2 regions of the Chryseobacterium sp. Y16C genome follow, and region 2 is predicted to be linked to the other one. Evidence: riboswitches for the same ligand, from Rfam matches in the RefSeq annotation. Region 2 holds a riboswitch; the other holds the start of a gene.
What was found. A riboswitch is a leader RNA that binds a small molecule or an ion and turns the genes downstream of it on or off. The one in region 2 is predicted to bind fluoride.

Region 1: it holds a riboswitch for fluoride, as region 2 does, so the genes downstream of both, MKS83_RS22125 (voltage-gated chloride channel family protein) here and MKS83_RS05475 (universal stress protein) in region 2, are expected to answer to the same signal.

What each region holds. Positions count from the first base shown of each region.
Region 1 covers NZ_CP092711.1:4,855,650-4,859,145, reverse strand. Annotated here, with positions in the region: gene MKS83_RS22130 (GLPGLI family protein) at 1-840, shown strand; fluoride riboswitch at 963-1,030, shown strand; gene MKS83_RS22125 (voltage-gated chloride channel family protein) at 1,062-2,366, shown strand; gene MKS83_RS22120 (LysR family transcriptional regulator) at 2,396-3,277, shown strand; gene MKS83_RS22115 (YeiH family protein) at 3,380-3,496, shown strand, end outside.
Region 2 covers NZ_CP092711.1:1,253,787-1,257,282, forward strand. Annotated here, with positions in the region: gene mobA (conjugal transfer protein MobA) at 152-580, shown strand; gene mobB (conjugal transfer protein MobB) at 577-1,860, shown strand; fluoride riboswitch at 1,992-2,058, shown strand; gene MKS83_RS05475 (universal stress protein) at 2,307-2,762, shown strand; gene MKS83_RS05480 (DUF211 domain-containing protein) at 2,766-3,050, shown strand; gene MKS83_RS05485 (hypothetical protein) at 3,047-3,496, shown strand, end outside.

The sequences.
Region 1 (3,496 bases), 1.3 Mb from region 2:
ATGAAAAATTTATTAACACTTTCTTGTTTACTGATCATTTCTTTGGTTAGTTCACAAACCCACCGATATATTTATGAGCTTCAGTATAAGATGGACTCTACTGAGACGGGTTATGAAAAAGTGAATATGATTCTGGATATCACTCCGAAAGAAGTGAAATTCTATGGGAAAGATCTTGCCACTACAGATTCTTTGAATAAAAAATTCGGAATGAATTCCAGTTATACGGATATGACAGGCCAGGTGGTGAAAAGAAAGATCAATTCCTTTGATAATGAGAACTTCATCAATATCAAAAATGGATATTATACATTTAAAACTACTGATAAAATCAACTGGACGATTGCTGATGAGACTAAAAAGGTGGAAAATTACACCCTGCAAAAAGCAACAGCAAAATTTGGTGGAAGAAGCTGGACTGCATGGTTCTGTAAAGATATTCCATTTAATGAAGGACCTTTTAAATTCCGTGGATTACCCGGTTTGATCTTTGAATTATCTGATGCCAAGAAAAATTATATGTATACTCTTGTTAAAAGCAGCAAACTTGATAAGATCTACTCCACTTCAGATTTTCTGGAATCCAGCTTTGGAAATAAAGCCGTTCCTATCAACGAAAAGCAAAAACACAAGCTGATGATGGAGTTTTATAATGATCCTTTCGCCTTTGAAAGAAATAATTTCAACAAATCCAATAACGATCTTAGAATTAATATCAACGGAAAGGAAATTCATACTGTAGATGAGCTAAATACCCAAACCAAAAGCATGCAGGAGGTTATCAGAAAATACAATAACCCCATTGAAATAGATAAGGTGATGCATTATCCTATATACTAAAACAATAAGCGATTATCCGTTTTTATCAATTTTTATTTCAAATAAAGGGCAATATTAAATTTAGCTAAAGCCAATATGAATAATAAATCTTTTATCTTGTAATTATAATTCTTATATTTGCAGTATTAAAAGGAAATGGTGTTCTTCCTTACCCAACCGCTTTTCAAAAGCTGATGACGCCTGATTAAAAGATTATTAACAGTAATTCGATCAGGAAAGTTATGTCAAAAAACCAACGAACATTCAGCAGCAAAACAAAGTTTCATATTCAATTTTTCTTCAGAAGATTTCCTGCTTTGCCTTATATTTTAAAATGGCTGTGCATAAGTCTTATTATAGGTGCATTCGTAGGAAGTGCTTCAGCAGGTTTTTTACAATCTTTGGAATGGGCAACGAACTTCAGGGAAAATCATATATGGCTGATTGCCTTTCTGCCAGTTGCCGGTTTCTCGGTGGGACTTTTATACTATTATTTTGGTAAGGACATTGAAGCCGGAAACAACTTATTGCTTGAAAACATCCATACCCCAAAAGAGATTATTCCTTTTAAAATGGCTCCTTTTGTATACTTGGGAACGATAATCACTCACCTTTTCGGAGGTTCTGCAGGTCGTGAAGGAACCGCTTTACAAATGGCCGGAGCGATTGCCGACCAATTAACCCAACCATTTAAGCTCGACAAAAATGAACGAAAGATTTTAATCATTTCTGCTATCGCAGCAGGTTTTGGTTCAGTCTTCGGAACACCTTTAGCCGGAGCTCTTTTCGGACTTGAAGTTTTCCTGATCGGAAGAATTCGTTATACTGCCATTTTTCCTGCATTTATCGCTGCAATTTTAGCAGATTGGGTAACCAATCTTTGGAACATAAAACACACCCACTATCATATAGATCTTATCCCAAAACTTGAATTTCTTCCTATTTTATACAGTATTATTGCAGGAATTGCTTTTGGCATCTGTGCCGCAACGTTCAGTAAAGTGATTCATTGGGCCAGTTCGGTTTTTAAATCTAATATTAAATATCCTCCGTTTCGTCCTGTTATTGGCGGAGTTATTGTCGCAGTAGCCGTTTTTATAATGGGAACGACGAGATATATCGGTCTGGGAATTCCAACCATTGTAGAATCTTTTGAAAAGCAGCTTCCACTCTATGATTTTGCCTTAAAAATGACATTTACCATTTTTACCCTTTCTGCAGGTTTCAAAGGAGGTGAAGTAACCCCGTTATTCTTTATTGGGGCTACTTTGGGAAGTGCTTTGTCATTCTTTATACCCCTTCCGTTTGGCTTGCTTGCAGGAATGGGATTTGTGGCTGTTTTTGCAGGAGCTACCAATACTCCACTAGCCTGTATGCTTATGGGAATTGAATTATTTGGAGCCGAATGTGGGATCTACGTGGCCATTGCCTGTGTTGTCTCTTATTTATTTTCTGGAAACAACAGTATTTATACGAAACAAAAAATCGGAGAAGCAAAAAACAAAAGATTTGATAGTCTTAAGAATAAAAGTTTCTCTGATTTATAGGATTGCTCTTTATTTCATACCTTTAAATTATGTTTGATTACAGATTAAAAGTTTTTCACACCGTAGCTTCCCGGTCGAGCTTTACAAAAGCTTCAGAGGAGCTTAATATTTCACAGCCCGCTGTAACCAAGCATATTAAAGAAATCGAAAACCAGCTGAACACCAAATTATTTGACAGAAAAGGTACCAGTATCCAACTTACACAAAGCGGTAAAATTTTATTTGAATATGCTGAAAAAATCAGAAATATTTACCGTGATCTGGAATTTGAAATCAACCAAATCAATCAGCAGCATAAAGGGAAACTGATTATCGGAGCAAGCACTACTGTAGCTCAGTATATATTACCGGAGATTTTAGCCAAGTTCAATTTATATTATAAGGACATTAAAATTGAACTGATTACCCACAATACGGAAATTATTTCTGAACTTTTAAAAGAAGGGAAAATTGATCTGGGAATTATCGAAGGCGAATCTCAATCAAATTATTTTGATTATCAGATATTTAAAGCTGATGAAATTGTTTTGGTCGCAAAAGCGAATCATTCCTTAGCGAATAAAACACTAAATATCAAAGATTTATATCATCTGGAATTGATTTTCAGAGAGCCGGGTTCAGGTTCCTTAGAGTTCATTCAGAACCGCCTGAAAGAAAAAGGAATTTCTCTTGATAAATTGAATATTGTAATGCAACTGGGGAGCAGCGAAAGCATAAAAAATTATCTTCTACATTCAGACTCTCTAGCTTTTCTTTCTATAAGTACGGTGTTAAATGAGTTGAAAAATAATCAGTTGAGTATTATTGATATTAAAAACTTCAGTATTGAAAGGAACTTTCATTTTATTCTTCCTAAAGGTGAACAATCTGAGTTAATCAGGCTTTTCTTAAAATTTACTAGTCAGCTTTAAATCATCCAATATTATAACCTATAGTTATCCATTATAACAAAATACAATATAATTTGTAATATTAATTTATGGAATTTTGAACCATAATTTAAAATTTACAAGATGAAAAATTTCATCCCGAATGAAAATTCTAAAAAGCTTATTTTCATTCTACTGGCAGTAATCTGCTTAACACCCATTATTTCTTCCCCTATTGCATTACTTTTTGGTTTTATTTTA
Region 2 (3,496 bases):
CTTGCTCTGCCGAGGGCTAGGTAATCCTCCGAAGTCGGATATACCTTTTATGTTGTCTGAGATATCTTATGAATCAGTAGGAAAAACTAGGTTTTTAATAGCTCATGAGCTTGAATGTTCATCGCTTTCAATTAGGTTTTGAAAAAAAGATATGACAGCAAATCGGAAAGGAGGTCGAAAACCCAAAATCGACAAAGCTACCCATCGCTATGTTTTCCGCCTCACGGATAGTGAAAACGCAAGGTTTTTATCGCTATTGGATCAATCAGGACTTGACAATAAAGCTAAATTTATTGTATCACTATTGTTTGAAAGGAAGATAAATTCGGTGATTATAGATAAAGGAGCAATGGATTACTGCACAAAATTAACGCAGTTTTTCGCTCAGTTCAGGGCAATCGGGGTAAACTATAACCAGATCGTAAAGATCCTGCACACACATTTCGGTGATAAAAAAACAGTCTTTTATATAGGAAAACTTGAAGCGTTGACCATAGAACTCGCTAATATCTGCCGGGAAATTTTGATCCTCAGCAAAAAATTCGAAAACGAACATCTTGCTAAAAAACAACATTTATGATCGCAAAAATAGGACGTGGCTCAAAAATCTATGGTGCGCTGCTTTATAATCATAGCAAGGTATTGCAGGACAATGGCCAGATTTTACACATGAACAATATGCTGCAAACACCTGACGGAAACTATACGACCGGACAATTATTAGCCTCGTTCGTCCCATACCTTGCCGCCAATAAGAACACAGAAAAAACTGCAATCCATATTTCGCTCAATCCAGATCCACGAGATATTGTTTCAGATGAAGACTTTATCAACATTGCAAATGAGTACATGACCAGAATGGGCTATGGCAATCAACCCTATGTGGTTTTTAGGCACAACGATATTGATAGAACACACATCCACATTGTATCAACAACAGTCGATGAAAATGGAATAAAAATATCTGATGTTTTTGAGAAAAAAAGATCAATGGAGATTTGTCGCTATATTGAAAAAAAATACCATTTAACTCCTGCGGATCAAAAGATAAGCTCTGATGACGGTTTTACTTTCACCCCTGTCGATCATAACAAAGGAAATATTAAAAGTCAGATTGCGTCGATTGTACGCTACCTACCAGATCATTATAGCTTTCAGAACCTAGGTAGCTACAACGCTCTTCTTTCACTTTTCAATATTACCGCTGAACATGTAAAAAAAGATTATAAAGGTGAGATCAAAGAGGGACTAGTATATAGCGTTCTGGATACTGGCGGTGCTAAAATAGGTAATCCATTTAAAGCATCCCTTTTCGGAAAACAGGCGGGACTTATAGCTCTTCGATCACATTTTGAAAAGAGTAAAATACTACGTCCCGAAATTAAAGAGAAAACCAGTCTGATTATTTCTGCGGCCTTAACAATAACCAGCAATGAAAAGGAGTTTACCACTTATTTAATAGAGCACGGAATAAATACAGTAATCAGAAGAAATGAACAGGGCAGATTGTATGGAATTACCTTTATAGATCACAATACCGGTCATGTATTCAACGGTTCACATTTGGGCAAGCAATTCTCTGCTAACGTATTCCAAAAGCTGTTTGCCGACAACAAACTCAGTGAACCGCCTAGCAACAAACAAACCACACCTCCAAATCCCACGAATATAAATATGACATCTCTTAAAGATGAACTCCATCCGCTATTCGATTTTATGATAAACAGCGGAAGTTTAATAGGTGAATGGGGACTGTTGGATTCACTTTTGTTAGGTGGAATGTCCGAAGATCCAGAGGAACAGATATTTGAGTTCAACATGAAAAAAAAGAAGAGAAGGAGAAGGCAGAGCAAAAACTAAGGCGTAAAAACAAGCAAAGCGCTGATACAAATATGAGCATACTAAGAAAGATTGAAACTCCTTAGCTTCGCTTAGGTCGGAAATATTTTAAAAAAAAGAGTGCGATTAAAAAAAAATTAATACATTTACTAAAGAAAAAAGGAAATGGTGTTCTTCCTTACCCAACCGCTCTAAAGAGCTGATGACGCCTGATTAAATTAGATGTATAACATTTTAATCAGGTTGAGCATGCTTCTAAAACAATCTTCAAACGCCCATAACAATTTATATTTTGTTTATCATAGGATGATAAACCATCTTTATTTGCGTCGGATGATCTGGTGTAATCCTATCCCTATATACAATTTAAAGCAACCTTACTTTTCGGGAAGATATCAATCTGTTTCATGTCTTCAGCCGTATTCAATCCCTAATTTATATCTAATAACAATTAAATCCAAAATACTATGGAATCAATAAAAAAAATCTTAATCATGGTTGACGAAACTCCTTTGTCACAAAATGTTGTAAAATGTGGCTATACTTTAGCCAAGCAGTTGACAGCTGAAGTTGCTTTGCTGCATGTTGAAAATTCCAAAGAATATCATATGGATATGCTTACAGAAGTTAACCCCGCCGAATCCGATAAAACATTTATGCAAAACATGCACTATCTGGAAAACCTTTCTATGAAATTCTCTGATGGAGTACAAACAAAAATCTTTGTAATGGACGGACGAATAAAAGAGAGTGTTCTATCTGCAGCCAGAGAGTGGAATGCCCAACTAATTGTTGCTGGCACGCACGAGCGTAAAGGTCTTGGAAGACTATTCAAGGAAAGTGTAAGCGAAGATATTCTACATTCATCACCTGTTCCAATGCTGATCGTACCCGAGAAAAATAAAACAATGCAAAATATGTAGATCATGGGTATAAGACAATTATTACTGGATGTCGATAAAGCCAAGGACCTTCCCGATATCACTGAAATTGCCACGGCTATAGAAAGCATAGAGCAGGTAGAAGGACTGAGCATTGTGGTCAACGAAATAGATATGGAGACAGTCGGTATGGAAATTACTGTTGAAGGAATCGATCTCCCCTATGACGACATCGTAAATGCCATCGAAAAAACAGGAGCTGTTGTACACAGTCTTGACCAGTTGCTTGCTGGCAAAAAGATGATCACACCCGTTCACCGCACGCGATGAAAAATCTGTTTAAAAATAACCTTTTTGCATTGCTGTTGGGATTGATAGATGGAATTCTCACTGTTCTGGCACTGGTGACCGGTCATGTCCTAACATCTGAAGGCATGCCGATCACTTTATCGCTGGCATTGAAAGTAGCATTTGCCACCACGGTATCAGGAGCCTTTATCTATTTTTTTTCAGAATATTCACGCCAGCACACCCACCTGATCCATGCTGAAAAACAGCTTAATCTTGCATCGCACGGCAAACTTGCCACAACGCAGCTCGGAAAGCGGATACTGAAAGATAGTCTGCGGGGCGTTATTATTTCTTCCATTTGCAACTTTTCAAGTGCGATGATACCAATGATTGTTGCACTGATTTTTCCTACTATGCAATGGATAGCCCTTATAATAGCCCTTATCATGCTCGTGACCGTAGGCATCGGTATTGCCCATCTTACT